3 regions of the Exiguobacterium sp. PHA03 genome follow, and region 2 is predicted to be linked to each of the others. Evidence: predicted binding sites of a transcription regulator. Region 2 holds the regulator's gene; each other region holds the start of a gene.

Region 1 (4,779 bases), on a different contig from region 2:
AAATCGAACAATTGCGTCAAAAAGCGCGTGCTGTCATCGTGCCTGGGGAGTCACTCGTCTTTAAACAGATTGAAGGGGAGCTCCGTCGTTACTTCAAAGGAGAACCGGTCTTGTTTCAGACGCCATTGATGCGATACGGAACGCCCTTTCAACGCCGCGTCTGGGAAGAACTTGAACGAATTCCGAGTGGCAAGACGATCTCGTATCAAGAACTGGCCATCCGAATTGGTCAACCAACCGCCGTCCGCGCTGTCGCACGGGCAAACGGAGCAAATCAACTAGCAATCATCATTCCATGTCATCGGGTCATTCGAACGAATGGGGATTTAGGTGGATACGCCGGGGGACTTGCACGCAAGGAAACATTGCTCAAACTGGAGCGTACACGGAAGGGACTAGATATAGGATGAGTTTGATTAAAGATGTGTTTTCACCGAGTTGGCTCGATGAATTAGAAGAAGCGGTCGATGTACCAGACTTTCGCAGACGAGTCGAACGCAAGGACTGGGACGAGCTTGCGTTTAAACAACGCGTCCGTCGTGTTGCGGAGACACTAGAATCCGTCCTACCACCGTTTCCGGACTCGGTGCCGGAGCTAGAGCGGTTCGCACCGCAGTTTACCGGACTACCGGGAATTGTTTTTCCCGAGTATGTCGAGCGGACAGCAACACTCACTGACTGGACACTTGCGTTAGCAACACTCGCTAAATTGACACCGTATTCGACGTCTGAGTTCGCTGTCCGGCGTTTTCTACTCGCTGATCAAGAGCGTTATCTCGAGCAAGCACTCATGTGGGCAACATCAGACGATGAACATGTTCGGCGCTTAGCGTCGGAAGGGACACGACCGCGTCTGCCATGGGGACAAGCGATTCCGAGTCTGATTGCTGATCCGCGACCGGCATTACCAATTCTTGACGCCTTACTACAGGATCCGTCACTCTACGTCCGAAAAAGTGTCGCCAATCACTTGAACGATATTTCAAAGACACATCCGGAATATCTGATTGAGCGGATCGAACGTCACTTAGGAACAGATCCGAACACGGACTGGATTTTGCGCCACGCCTCCCGGACGTTACTCAAACGCGGAAATCCAGAAGTCTTACAATTGTTCGGTCACGTTACGCAAGGTGAGGTCGAGATTACAAATTTAGTCGTCTCGCCGGTTACGATTGGCGGAGAGCTCGACTTCTCGTTCACCGTGACGAGTTCTGTTCCACAACGTTTACGCTTGGAGTACGCGATCGATTACGTCAAACAACGCAGAACGAGTCGGAAGGTGTTTCAACTGCGGGAGCGGGAAGTTAAAGGTGTCTTACAAGTCGAAAGACGCCAATCGTTTCGGAACATGACGACGCGTGTCCATTATCCTGGTACACACACATTGACGATTTTGATTAACGGAGAGGCTTACGCGACAGTAACGTTTGAGGTCGAGGAGGAGAGCTGAATGCAAGGACGGCATCCGGATTTTAAAACGTCACGATTATTTGTCGAAGCAACGGATGAAGAATCGGGTTGTAAGTGGACGCTACATGCGTTACGTGAGAAAACGATCGTCGGAACGATTATCTTCACTTGGAATGCATCCACCGGAACCTTACGTTACACGACGACTGATGAGGACGATCAGCACGGGTACATCACGGAAGCACTGGCATCGATTTTGTCTTATCTCGCACGGACGTTATTACTGAAGCGTGTCTATAGTGAAGCGGGCAGTGAAACGGTCTGGCGTCGGAATGGATTTCAGTTGCAGGCGAATCGATATGCACGCGAACTTCATCATTAAAGCCCCGTCTGCTGAGCAGAACGGGGCTTATTTGTGATTAGACCGTTGTTTTCGACCAGTTGAAATGTTCGCAAATCGCTTCAGCGCTTTCACGCGCACTTAACTGTTCCGTATCAAGGAAGAGATAATTGACGTCCGGTAGTTCGCCTGGCAGCGAGCGTGTCCGGTATCCGTCCGCCGTCTCGCGTAAGTCTTGTTCAGAAGCGGCGAGGTCACGCTTCGTTACTTTGTGCGTCAATCGGTTTTCGGTCGTGTTCCGGTGCAGACGGGTTGCGACCGGCGCATCCAATTCAACGATATAGACGTCAGCACCTGCTTGTTCGAACAACTCAACCGTTTCTTCGATGAACTCGAGACCACCACCTTCGACGCCGAATAGACAGACGAATGTAAACAAGACACCTTCAAGCGAACTGTTCGCCATTTCCTTGAACATCTCGCGCCGAATCGTATCTTTTAAGCGGTGATGGGCGGGTTCAGAGAAATCAAAATAAGGCAATAACAAGTCGATCGTCTGGTGGTTATGGAAGACTTTCATCTCCGTCAACCGTTCGATTTCCTGACCAATCGTCATCTTTCCGACTGCTTGGGGACCAAGTAACAAGACAAATTTCATGGACGAACCTCATTTCCTTTTTCTGCTAAGAATAGCACATTCCGATGAGTGACATCACTAGAACGTTTGTTCGTGATTTGGTATAATTCAGGTATGAAGTCCCGTCGTGTCCTTGTCTGAAGGAGGACAACTATGCAAGAGCAATGGAAGGCCGTCATCGGCTATGTAGGTATATATGAAGTCTCGTCACTTGGTCGCGTAAGGTCGCTTGATCGGACAATCGTGACGTGTCGCGGCGTCCGACAACGCCGAAAAGGTGTCTTGCTCCGACCGCGGCTCAATCGGGAAGGATATCGGAAAGTCACGCTCTATCAACGGGGGCGAGGAGAACGAGTGCAGGTCGGTCTACTCGTTGCGCAAGCTTTTCTGACGGTTGACGTCACGGAAGCGCGACTCGTCCGACGCAACGGTAAACGAGCTGACGATCAGTTATCGAACTTGGACGTGTTGCCTTCATTTGATCAGCAGTATACCGAACTACTTGGTGAGTTTGATCTCTTATTAGAACAACATGTGACGTTGTCATCGTTTCAGATTCGAGCGATTCGCGCCCAATATGAAAAAGGGAAGACGATTCGTCAACTGGCGGAGCAGTATCAGGTGACTGAGAACCGGATTCGCAATATCATCGATAAAAAGGAAGCACGTTATATCGGCTGAGAACAGAGGAAAAGAGCGCTTGCCAGGAATGGCAGGCGCTCTTTTTGTTAAGACGACGATTCGCTCGAGCGAACGGTCTGTTGCAACGAACTGATCCGTGACTCGAGTACCGCGCTATGTGTCTTCAATTCCGTTTGCTGAATGACGTGGTGTTGCATTTGATCCCCGAGTACTTGGCTATAGGACGAGAGCTCTGACATCAACTTTTGGACAGATTGTAGATGCTGTTGCATATTCGACTGGACTTCTGCGACGATTTGACGTTGGTGTTCAACGGTCCCCAGTGTCGTTTCGATCGTCGTCGCTTCAGTCAGCATCTGTTGCAAGTGCTCTGTTGCCGTCTCGAGCTGTTGTGACGTCGAGAGAAACCGTTCCGTCATCTGCGAGAGCGCTTGTTCGACTTGAGTGAGCCCTGCCGTCCACGTCTGATTGACCTGACGGATGTGGTCCGTACTCGTCCGGATATCGATGGCTAGTCTTTCGACTTCCTTGGCCACGACCGTGAAGCCACGACCGGCTTCGCCAGCACGAGTTGCCTCGATCAGCGCATTCAGCGATAGGCGGCGCGTCTCTTCAGCGACACGCTGGATGTGGGAAATTGAGGTCTCCATCTGCTGCTGTAGATGTGAGGTCTGTTGCAAGATTTGCTCTGTCGTCGCGGATTGTTCCTTCAGCAAGTGGCTTTCTTGTTGTAATGTCCCAAGTGTCGTGTGATTCGTCTGAACAGTCTGTTGAAACCGAGTTGCGGCACGTTGGCTGTTCAGAAGTGTCGTTTGCATTTCGCTTAACGCATCGTGTCCTTGGGCAGTCAAACGTGTGGAGGCGATGATCGTCTGATTCATCTGCGTCGATTGCGCAAGTAAGGAACCGGCGACTTCATCGACGGCATGCACCGACTGATCCATCGCGGATAAATGCGAGGAAAAGTGGGGCTGGACGGATTCAAGTTCCTGACTGGCTTGTTGCATCTCGGTCGTCAAATCCCCAATCTGTTGCATCAATTGATTGTATTGAAACGTGAGCTGTTGTAACTCAAAGGTCGTCGTCTTAAGCGTTAACGGACGATACGATCGCTTCGCATGGGCTTCTTCAATCTGTAGAGCGAGTTTCGATAACGGTGCCAGTTGGCGTTGAATTTGCCAGCGGATCAAGAGGCTGATGCTGACAAGTGTGATCACACTCACCCAGACGAGTGTCCAAGCTAAATCTCGAGCAGGGGCGATTAATTTATCACGGTCGGTCGTCAGTAAGATGACGTCATCGAGTTCCGGAATCGTCATCGCGACAAGGAACTGGTCTTGATTTGAAAAGGCATGTGTACGAGCTGTTTTTAAATGCTGTAGTAGTTGTTTTCGTTTTGCTGGTTCGAGTGTCAACGGTCGGAACGCCTCACTCGTGTTCAGGCTTTGAAAGCGAACCGTGTAGTCGTCACGTGATAAGTCGGTTCGCTGTTGCTGTTGCAATCGTTTAATGGCACGCGTACGGTCTGTTGCGTCATTCGGATATGCGAGAAACGTTGCCCGGACGTTCGCATCAAACATCGTTAATTCGCGCATCAGCCGTTCCTCAGTCGCTGCGACGGATTGTTGGTACGACGCGTAAACGCTTAGACCACTGATCACGGTCAGTCCGATGGCGACGATCGGAATCAACCATCCATTTAATTGTTGTGCCAGTAATCGTTTTTTCTTTGGCATAAAATATCTCC
Region 2 (4,779 bases):
CGTATCAATCGTACCGAAGAGTAATTCACCGTTCTCTGCTTGCTCACGTGCGCCTTCGACATTGTCGAGAATCCATTTGACTTTCGTACCAGAGAAGTAGGCATCAATCAAAAGTCCTGTTTTATCACGGAACTTCTGATTCAAGCCCTGTTCTTTTAAATCGTCACAGATACCAGACGTTTGACGTGATTGCCAAACGAGCGCGTGATAAACCGGTTTACCTGTTTCTTTATTCCAGACGACTGTCGTTTCACGTTGGTTCGTGATTCCGATTCCGGCGATTTGCTCAGGTTTGATATCTGCTGTTCCGAGTGCTTCAGCCATAACAGCAAGAATCGAACCCCAGATTTCGTTTGCATCGTGCTCGACCCAGCCTGGTTGCGGGAAGTATTGCTTGAATTCCCGTTGTGCCGAGTTGACTATTTTCCCGTCGTGATCGAAGATGATCGCACGTGAGCTTGTCGTACCTTGGTCGAGTGCTAGGATATACTTGTTTTCCATTTCGAAATCCCCCTTGAGCGGTATGTGTTTGTGAAACGTGATCTTAGTAGATCAATTGATAGATGAACACGGCAAGCGCTCCGCCGATGATTGGACCAACAACTGGAATCCATGAGTAGCCCCAGTCAGATGACCCTTTATTCGGAATCGGTAAGATAGCATGTGCGATACGCGGTCCAAGGTCACGGGCCGGGTTGATGGCATATCCTGTTGTACCACCAAGTGATAGACCGATGACGACGACGAGTAAACCGACGATAAGTGGTTTTAAGCCGTCACCGAATGTCGTTAAACCGAGCGCCAAGATACCGAAGACGAGAACGAATGTCCCGATGATTTCAGAAATCAAGTTCGACGGCGTATGGCGAATCGCTGGACCTGTTGCGAATACACCGAGTTTTGCAGCTTGATCATCAGTCGCTTCAAAATGTTTCATGTAATGAAGCCAAACGAGAATGGCGCCGATGAAAGCTCCGACAAGTTGTCCGGCAATATAGACAGGAACGTCTGCCCACGGTAAATCAGAGTTTAAAGCAAGTGCAATTGTTAAAGCAGGGTTCAAGTGCGCTCCACTCTCAGCAGCGACGAATGCTCCTGTCATGACGGCAAGACCCCAAGCGAACGTGATGACAATCCATCCGCTGTTTTCGGACTTCGTCTTTCTCAAGACGACACCGGCGACGACACCATCCCCGAGCAGAATGAGGATCATCGTACCGATCATTTCCAATACAAAGTTATTCATGCAAAAACCCTCCCTTTGGATTAAAGCAAATAATGGTCTTTCTACTTTAAATTACTCCGATTTGATAACGTTTTCAATACATATAATTGAAATATAGGAATGGAAATTTTTTATTTTAATGTTTAAAGATACGAAAAATTGGATAAGAAAACACCTCGTCTTGCCTGCAAGCAAGCAAAAGAGATGTTAACGACGACGCTTTTTTCTTTTTTTAGGTCGAAACCAACTACTGGAATAATCTAGTAGGATATGAATTGTACTCGCCACCATGATACCAATGACAAAAGCGGGTAGGGAAGCGAACCAGGAATCAATGGTCTCTGACGCGATGACTTGAAAATACAAGCTGAGAAATAATAAGGGAATCACAAGTGCAGCACTATAAAGGAGTCGGATGACATCCCCAATGATCAATCCGTGTGACCAGATCGAGCGGTGGGGCATGATCTTCACATAAGGCATCCACAGGACTCGAAATGGTCCAAAGCGATAATACGGTTCTGACTTTAAATCGAGGTCAGGTGACAACCAAAGCGTACCGACAGCGATACCGATGGCAGTTGGTAACCAATCCGTTTGTTGCGTTGCGACCGAATACGCAACGTAACCCGTCAGTGCGACGGTATTGACGGTATCATGTACATTTCCTGAAGGCATGAAAAAAGACCAGCCGTAACTGGTCCCTCCGTCAATGAATCGTCCGATACACGCCGATTACCTTACCAAGAATGGAGACATTATCGAAATACATCGGATCCATCGAGTCATTTTCTGGTTGTAGACGTACCTGTTGATCTTCTAAGAAGAACCGTTTCACCGTCGCTTCGCTATCTTCGGTCATAGCTACGACGATTTCTCCGTTTTCTGCTGTGTTTTGTTGGCGTACGATGACGCGATCGCCGTCAAGAATACCTGCGTTAATCATTGATTCACCATCGATCGTCAACATGAAGACCGTTTCGTTTCCTACATAATGTGCAGGGAGCGGGAACTGTTCTTCGATGTTTTCAATCGCTGTAATCGGAAGACCAGCTGTGACTTTCCCGATGACGGGAACATGAACGATAGCTTCCGTGATTTCTTCAGGCTTATCAAGCAATATCTCAATCGCACGTGGTTTCGTCGGGTCACGGCGAATCATTCCCCGTTTCTCGAGTCGATCCAAATGACCGTGTACCGTCGAGCTAGACGCGAGTCCGACTGCTTCTCCGATTTCACGAACTGATGGTGGATACCCCTTCAGTTTCACTTCAGAGACGATGTAGTCGAGAATCTCTTGTTGGCGCTTAGACATTTTCCGCATACGAATTGCCACCTCTTTCTGGATTGAAGTTTGAAATGTAAGAATATATGTTTCTAAATTCACTATAACATAGAACAAATGAGCGTACAAACAATTGTTCGACATTTTGTGTTGACCGAACACGGGTTCTGTGTTTATTATGAATTATGCGAACAATTGTTCCGCGAACGTTTATTCTAACTCATTCATTTCATATTTGGAGGGATTCATGATGATTCATACGATTCGTACTCATGCTTTTTCTATTCTCTTCTATGCATTAAGTATTGCCTTCGTGATCTTTTTACTCACACCACGCCCAGATGAAAAGGTAGCACAATTGATGACGGCTTCCGTTACGGTCGATGAGAACGCTACAGTCGAACAAATTGCTGAAGTCTACAATGACGGTTCGATGTCAGATGAGGAATACGTCAACTGGTTGATCAAAAATAATGATGTTGAGACAAAACATGTCATCTCAAAAAGCAAAATCGTTGTACCAATCGCACAACAATGACAAAATGGAAAAGTTGTGAAAGAACGAACAGGGATGTGAGGTACGATGAAGGTCGTGATTTATTGTCGAGTATCGACCGAAAAAGAAGCACAAGATAGTTCGATTGAACGCCAACGGATGGAGCTTTCGAAGGTTGCGTCTCAAAAGGGGTTTGATGTCGTAGATATCGTCTCTGAAAAAGAGAGTGGATATGATGTTGATCGGGAAGGGATGCTAACAGTTCTTGATTATGTGACACGCGATACGGTAGATGCGGTCCTCGTGACGGATGATACACGGATTGGTCGAGGGAATGCAAAAATCGCTATTTTGCATACATTCAAAAAACATGGGGTCCGCTTGATGACGCTTGATTCAGATGGAGAATATCAACTTGCGGATGCAGAAGCGATGGTCCTTGAGATCGTCTCACTCGTGGAAGAATACCAACGGAAACTGCATAATGCAAAAATCGCCCGTGGCATGCGGCGAGCAGTCGAACAAGGTTTTCGCCCGGAACGAAATCTCAATCGCCAAGGAGAGAACGCAGGACGTAGTCGAAAAGACGTACCGATCGAAGAAATTGTACGTCTTCGAGAACTCGGATTGACGTTTTCTGATATCGCCATCACCTTGCGGGGGATGGGGCATGATATTTCAAAAGCAACGGTCAATCGTCGATATCTTGAATACCGCGAACTGACACCTAGCCCGGAATGAGAAGCAAGTAACCCGTCGACTGACGCGGTTAACTTGCTTTTTTTTATAAGCTCTTTTACAGTAAGAATACAATTGAACTACTCAAGTTTGAGTCATAAAGAAAGAGGGATTCCATGTTATCACAAGAACAATTAGATCGAATTAATGCATTAGCGAATAAATCAAAAGTTGAGCCGTTATCGGAAGCGGAAACGGCAGAGCAAAAAGAATTACGTGCAGCGTATCTCGCAGCATTCCGTGGATCATTCAAAAACCAACTCATGGGTATGAAAATCGTCGATGAAGAGGGAACGGACGTAACACCTGAGAAATTGAAACAAGCACAAGAAGAAGAACGGAATAAACAATAATCGTTCGTTTCTTTTATAGAAGAAAGAGGTCTCGCGTCAAGCGGACCTCTTTTTTGTTTAGAGCGAGTATCTTTTTTGTTTAGAGCGAGTATCTTTTTTGTTTAAAGTGAGTAGATGAGGAAACATTGTACGATAGCAATACATCTTAATAGCGATCTTTCATGGATTCATGCATCCTGTATGAGTCGACAGAACGGCTATAGATAGCGCATTCATTTTAATGTGACATACTATTTAGAAAAGTTGTATCACATTTAAGAGTGTGCTAAAATGAGTAGGAATTTGTGAAAAAGAGAGAGGATGATTGTTTTGACGAACATGACGACAGTAGAACAATTAGCAATTAATACGATTCGTACCTTATCGATTGATGCCGTACAAAAGGCGAACTCAGGTCACCCAGGTATGCCAATGGGAGCAGCGCCAATGGCATTCTCGCTTTGGGCGGATCATATGAACCACAACCCTAAAAATCCAGAATGGTTCAACCGCGACCGTTTTGTACTTTCAGCCGGACACGGTTCGATGCTTCTCTACTCACTCCTCCACCTATCGGGATACGATCTATCGATGGATGATCTTAAATCATTCCGTCAATGGGGATCAAAAACACCGGGTCATCCGGAATACCGTCACACGGCTGGTGTAGATGCAACAACGGGTCCACTTGGTCAAGGGATCG
Region 3 (4,779 bases), on a different contig from region 2:
GAAATCAAAGACGTATCAGAACGTCGTGGATATCAGACAGCTGATATCATTTCACTTTCGGATACGACACCGAACCTTGACGAGTTGCTCGTCAACTTCCAGAAAGAACATCATCACACGGATGATGAAGTCCGTTTCATCGTAAGCGGTCACGGCGTCTTCGCGATCAAAGACGAAGAAGTCGGCTACTATAACATCGAACTCAATCCCGGTGATTTGATTTCTGTTCCTGTCAATACACGCCACTACTTTACGCTCCAAGAGGATCGGAAAGTCGTCGCTGTTCGAATTTTCGTCACGACGGATGGCTGGGTTCCAATTTACGAGAACGAGACATCCACGGTCTCTTAAGAACGACAAAAGCGTTGATTTCTTCTATATAAGGAAAATCGGCGCTTTTTCTTATCTCACAAACATATCACTACATCGACACGTAACAGATATAATGAGGGAAAAGCGATTGGGGAGTGAGCAACATGCATATTCGTCCTGTAACGGAACATGATTTACCCGCCGTTCTATCCATTTATAATGAAGGCATCGAAGACCGAATCGCAACGCTTGAGACGGATCGAAAAGATTTATCGTTCATGACCCAGTGGTATGCAGAGCGTACGCATCGCTACGCTGGATATGTCGCAGAAGATGAGACAGGTGTCCTCGGCTTCATTTCTCTTGATCCGTATAACCCGCGTCCTGTCTATGCGACAGTTGGTGAGATTTCCGTCTACATTACTCGAACACATCGCGGACAAGGGATCGGGACACAGTTGTTAGAAACTGCCGAACAACATGCGCGCGATCATCAGATGCATAAGCTGATTCTCTTTACCTTCCCGTTCAATAAAATCGGACAAAAGCTCTACATCCGTTCCGGATTCCGGATTGTTGGGACATTTAAGGAACAAGGTCGCTTGAACGGCGAATACGTCGACGTCATGGCGATGGAGAAACGCTTACGATAGGATTCATTGAATGCCAGACGGGGAATAATCAATCCGAGTCATTGAGAGAGGATGAACCTAATGGATATTCAACAAATTCGTAATGCGACGCTTGTCGTCACGTATGCCAATCAAGTTTTACTGATCGATCCGTTTCTCGGCGAAAAAGGCAGTTTACCTCCTTTCGGTCAAACGCCGAATGCCGTCGCCAATCCACTCGTCGACTTACCGGTCGATGTTAAGACACTGCTCGATCCTGACGCTGTCTTCGTCACGCATCTGCACGCGGATCATTTCGATGATGCTGCAAAACAATTTCTACCCAAGCATTTGCCATTCTATGCGCAGCAAGAAGAAGACGCACGGCAAATCCGAGAAGCCGGCTTCACGAACGTCTCTTCCTTCGATTCCGGTGTGACGATCGGTGATATCCAGGTCCATCGAACAGGTGGACAGCATGGTGTCGGTGAAATCGGTGAACGAATGGGACATGTCTCCGGACTCGTCCTCACGCATCCGGACGAACCGACGCTTTATATCGCAGGTGATACGATCTGGTGTGACGAGGTCGCGCATGCGATTGAACAACATACACCAGATATCATCGTCGTCAACAGTGGGGCTGCCCAGTTCCTGACGGGAGAACCGATCACGATGTCGCAGCGTGATCTCCTTGCCGTACACGAAGCAGCAGCGGAAGCAACGATCATCGTCTCGCACCTCGAGTCCGTCAATCACTGTCTCCTGCGGCGCGACATGATTGCTGACTTTTTAGCTGCTTTCCACCTCTCTGCCCATTTCCTCATTCCGGAAGATGGCGAAACGATGTCATTTTAAGAACAAATCAAAAGTCTCTTTTCGAAATTCATCGAAAAGAGACTTTTTTCATGGAATGACCAATCCTAATAATCGAGCGAAGGCGACTGCTTGTTCTTCCGTAATGACTGCGCCCGGTAAAAATCGCGGATCGATTGTGATACCAGAGAGTTCCGTCTGCCGGAGATCAAGACCTTTTAATGGTGTTTCAATCCATTGGCTATCAGTAAGCCGGACCGCTTCGAGTTTCCAATGGGTCGGTTTCACTTCGAAGAACTGTGCTTCTTTCATCGTCGTTTCACTCCAATGCTGATGACGGACAGTACTACGAATGAACTGGGCATAGTCTGCGAGTCCTTCTTCGATCGTCAGATGATCAAGCGTACAATCTTCAAACTGAACACCCGTCATCCGGCATCCGACGAAAGACACGCGGTGAAAACGGGTTTCTTGGAAGTGACATCCTGTTAAGTCACATTGCTCGAAACGAATATCTTCGAACGAACCGCGGTCAAAGGTGAGGTTCGCGAACGAGACATTTTGAAAACATACTTGATAGGCATCGATACGTTCCGTCAGTTCGACAGGCATCGACTCCTTTTCATAACGTGCTCCTTTCAGATATGGATCGTCGATTTCGACTTGATCGAACGTCTCTGCTTGAAGCGTTTTCGGTAATTCTGGTAAACGGATAACGATCTCTTTCATAGAAATTCCCCCTTTTTCTCTCCTTTAGTGTATCAAACTCCTCTTGCATAAGGGTCAATCGTTCGAATTCCCTCTTTTTTCAACAGTTTTTTATTTTGAGACACTTTGAGACCATGCTATAGTCAAAGAAAATCAAAATAAGAACATACGTTCTTTTATGTAAAGGAGTGATTCAAATGTTTCCTTCCGTCGTTTTACCACAGAATAAACGTATTTTTTGTGTCGACAGTGTTTCCTTCTACGCCAGCTGTGAATGCCAGTATCGCAATCTCCCTCCCTTAACGACACGTCTTGCGGTCGTCTCCGATTTAAAACGAAGCGGATCCGTCATTCTCGCCGCTACTCCCGCCTTAAAAGCGCTTGGAATCAAGACAGCCGGTCGACTGTACGAAATCGAGCAATTACCCTACGCCATTCGTCGTACGATTCAACTCGTCGAACCGCGCATGCTCGCTTATATGAAAACGTCGATTCGTGTTTTAGATGTCCTGCATCAATTTGCCCCACCTGAAGCGATTCGTGTTTATTCGATTGACGAAAGTTTCATTGATATGACTGGAACCGATCGCCTGTTTGGTTCCGATCTGCAAGCTGCCAAAAAGATTCAAGAAGCGATTCTGAAGCAGACCGGCATTCATGTCCGCATCGGGATTGGTCCAAATAACGTCATCGCGAAACTGACGCTTGACTTAATCGGGAAAAAAGAAGGCATCGCACAATGTGGATACGCTGATGTCGCACGACGTCTCCATGATTTTCCGATTCGGAAGATGTGGGGAGTCGGACACCGCATGGAACAACATCTGCAGATGATGGGGATTGAAACGATCGGTGACCTTGCCATGCGCCCAGTCGAAGAGTTACATGAACGCTTCGGTGTCATCGGCGCCGAACTATGGCACCACGCTTGGGGTCTTGACGCGTCACCGACACTGCTTGCCCCTCGCCATTTGTTCGAGAAAGCCCCTCAACGGACGATTGGACACGGTGTGACCTTGATGCAGGACTATTATCAATTCGAACGTATCCGGAATGTGCTCAACGAACTCGTGCAGGATGTTGCGGCACGTTGCCGCTTTTCGAATCAAGTTGGTTGGACTGTTCATATCGGTGTCCGCTATTCTCGAAACGTCGTCCGAAGTGGCTTCTCGCGTCAAGTCCGGTTGCCTTATCCGACATCCGATGAGCGAATCATTCTGCGTCATGTCTTACAATTATTCGAACCGAATTGGCTTGACGGGGAACCCGTTCGTTTTTTATCTGTCGCAGTGGGACATCTAACTGCCGATCAAGGCACCTTACAGTTATCCTTGTTCGAGGATAATACGCGACTCTGGAAGCGGCGGCGGTTATTAAAAGCAATGGACATCGTTAACCTCCGCTACGGGAAAGGAACGATTCGTCTCGCTGTCTCGTTTCTCGATACGAGCGTCGCCAAACGGCGGCTTCGTTTCGTTGGCGGTCATCCAGGAGGTGATCTTCATGACAGCGTATCGTGATCGAGGGAATTTAAAGTGGATCCCTTTTCTCATGCCGGAGCACTTGCAATTGCTCCGGGAGTATTATGTCCAAATGCATCAGCTCGACTTGCCTGAAATCGATGAACAACTGCAAGAATCGTGGCACTTTCTACTTCAAGAGGCTTTAATAGAAGGAAACGAACTCGAAATCACGTATTATAAGGAAAGTAGCTACGTGACGGTCGTCGGTTTTGTTGAACGGCTAGAGCCTGAACGTTCTGTTCTCTTTCTGCGTGGTCGTGTTGCAGTAGAAATCTCCTTCACACGAATCGTTCGGATCGAAAACGGGTAAGCTTTCATACAGATAGCCGCTTCAAATCGTGCCCGGAAAGAAGGAATAGTCATGTTGGATTGGTTCACTTCCCTCCCCGTCGTCGTGCAAGCATTACTTGCCGGTATGATGACTTGGGGATTAACCGCACTTGGTGCGGCACTCGTTTTCGTCTTTACAACGATTGAAAAACGCGTCATGAACATGATGCTTGGTTTTGCAGCCGGTGTCATGATCGCCGCTTCATTCTGGTCTTTGCTCGCCCCAGCGATCGAATTCACGGAGCAGGACGGTGGCATCGCGTGGATTCCTGCTGCAATTGGATTCCTTGCGGGTGGATTTTTCGTCCGTCTCCTTGACTTCGTCACACCGCATTTGCACTTATCCGCACCACTTGAAACAGCTGAAGGTCCTTCAACAGGACTTAAGAAAACGACGTTGCTGTTTCTTGCGATCACGTTGCATAACATTCCGGAAGGTCTTGCGATCGGTGTCGCTTTTGGTGCCGCTGCCTTGAATA

What was found. Region 2 encodes LexA, which represses DNA repair genes until DNA is damaged. Its sites were predicted from a motif close to CGAACATATGTTCG; they were not measured.
Region 1: a site for LexA is predicted at 2,471-2,484, ahead of Q7C19_RS11925 (NUMOD4 domain-containing protein). Genes of this name have one in related genera too.
Region 3: a site for LexA is predicted at 2,609-2,622, ahead of Q7C19_RS12460 (Y-family DNA polymerase). Genes of this name have one in related genera too.

Annotation. Positions count from the first base shown of each region.
Region 1 is NZ_JAUTYQ010000002.1:150,287-155,065, forward strand. It holds gene Q7C19_RS11905 (bifunctional transcriptional activator/DNA repair enzyme AdaA) at 1-410, shown strand, start outside; gene Q7C19_RS11910 (DNA alkylation repair protein) at 407-1,453, shown strand; gene Q7C19_RS11915 (GNAT family N-acetyltransferase) at 1,454-1,795, shown strand; gene Q7C19_RS11920 (AAA family ATPase) at 1,833-2,411, opposite strand; gene Q7C19_RS11925 (NUMOD4 domain-containing protein) at 2,544-3,071, shown strand; gene Q7C19_RS11930 (methyl-accepting chemotaxis protein) at 3,119-4,768, opposite strand.
Region 2 is NZ_JAUTYQ010000001.1:431,303-436,081, forward strand. It holds gene glpK (glycerol kinase GlpK) at 1-501, opposite strand, end outside; gene Q7C19_RS02205 (MIP/aquaporin family protein) at 545-1,246, opposite strand; gene Q7C19_RS02210 (metal-binding protein) at 1,433-1,903, opposite strand; gene lexA (transcriptional repressor LexA) at 1,935-2,549, opposite strand; gene yneA (cell division suppressor protein YneA) at 2,761-3,048, shown strand; gene Q7C19_RS02225 (YneB family resolvase-like protein) at 3,094-3,747, shown strand; gene Q7C19_RS02230 (DUF896 domain-containing protein) at 3,861-4,097, shown strand; gene tkt (transketolase) at 4,416-4,779, shown strand, end outside.
Region 3 is NZ_JAUTYQ010000002.1:258,043-262,821, reverse strand. It holds gene Q7C19_RS12480 (1,2-dihydroxy-3-keto-5-methylthiopentene dioxygenase) at 1-351, shown strand, start outside; gene Q7C19_RS12475 (arsinothricin resistance N-acetyltransferase ArsN1 family A) at 477-965, shown strand; gene Q7C19_RS12470 (MBL fold metallo-hydrolase) at 1,026-1,781, shown strand; gene Q7C19_RS12465 (pentapeptide repeat-containing protein) at 1,830-2,468, opposite strand; gene Q7C19_RS12460 (Y-family DNA polymerase) at 2,645-3,967, shown strand; gene Q7C19_RS12455 (YolD-like family protein) at 3,951-4,280, shown strand; gene Q7C19_RS12450 (ZIP family metal transporter) at 4,332-4,779, shown strand, end outside.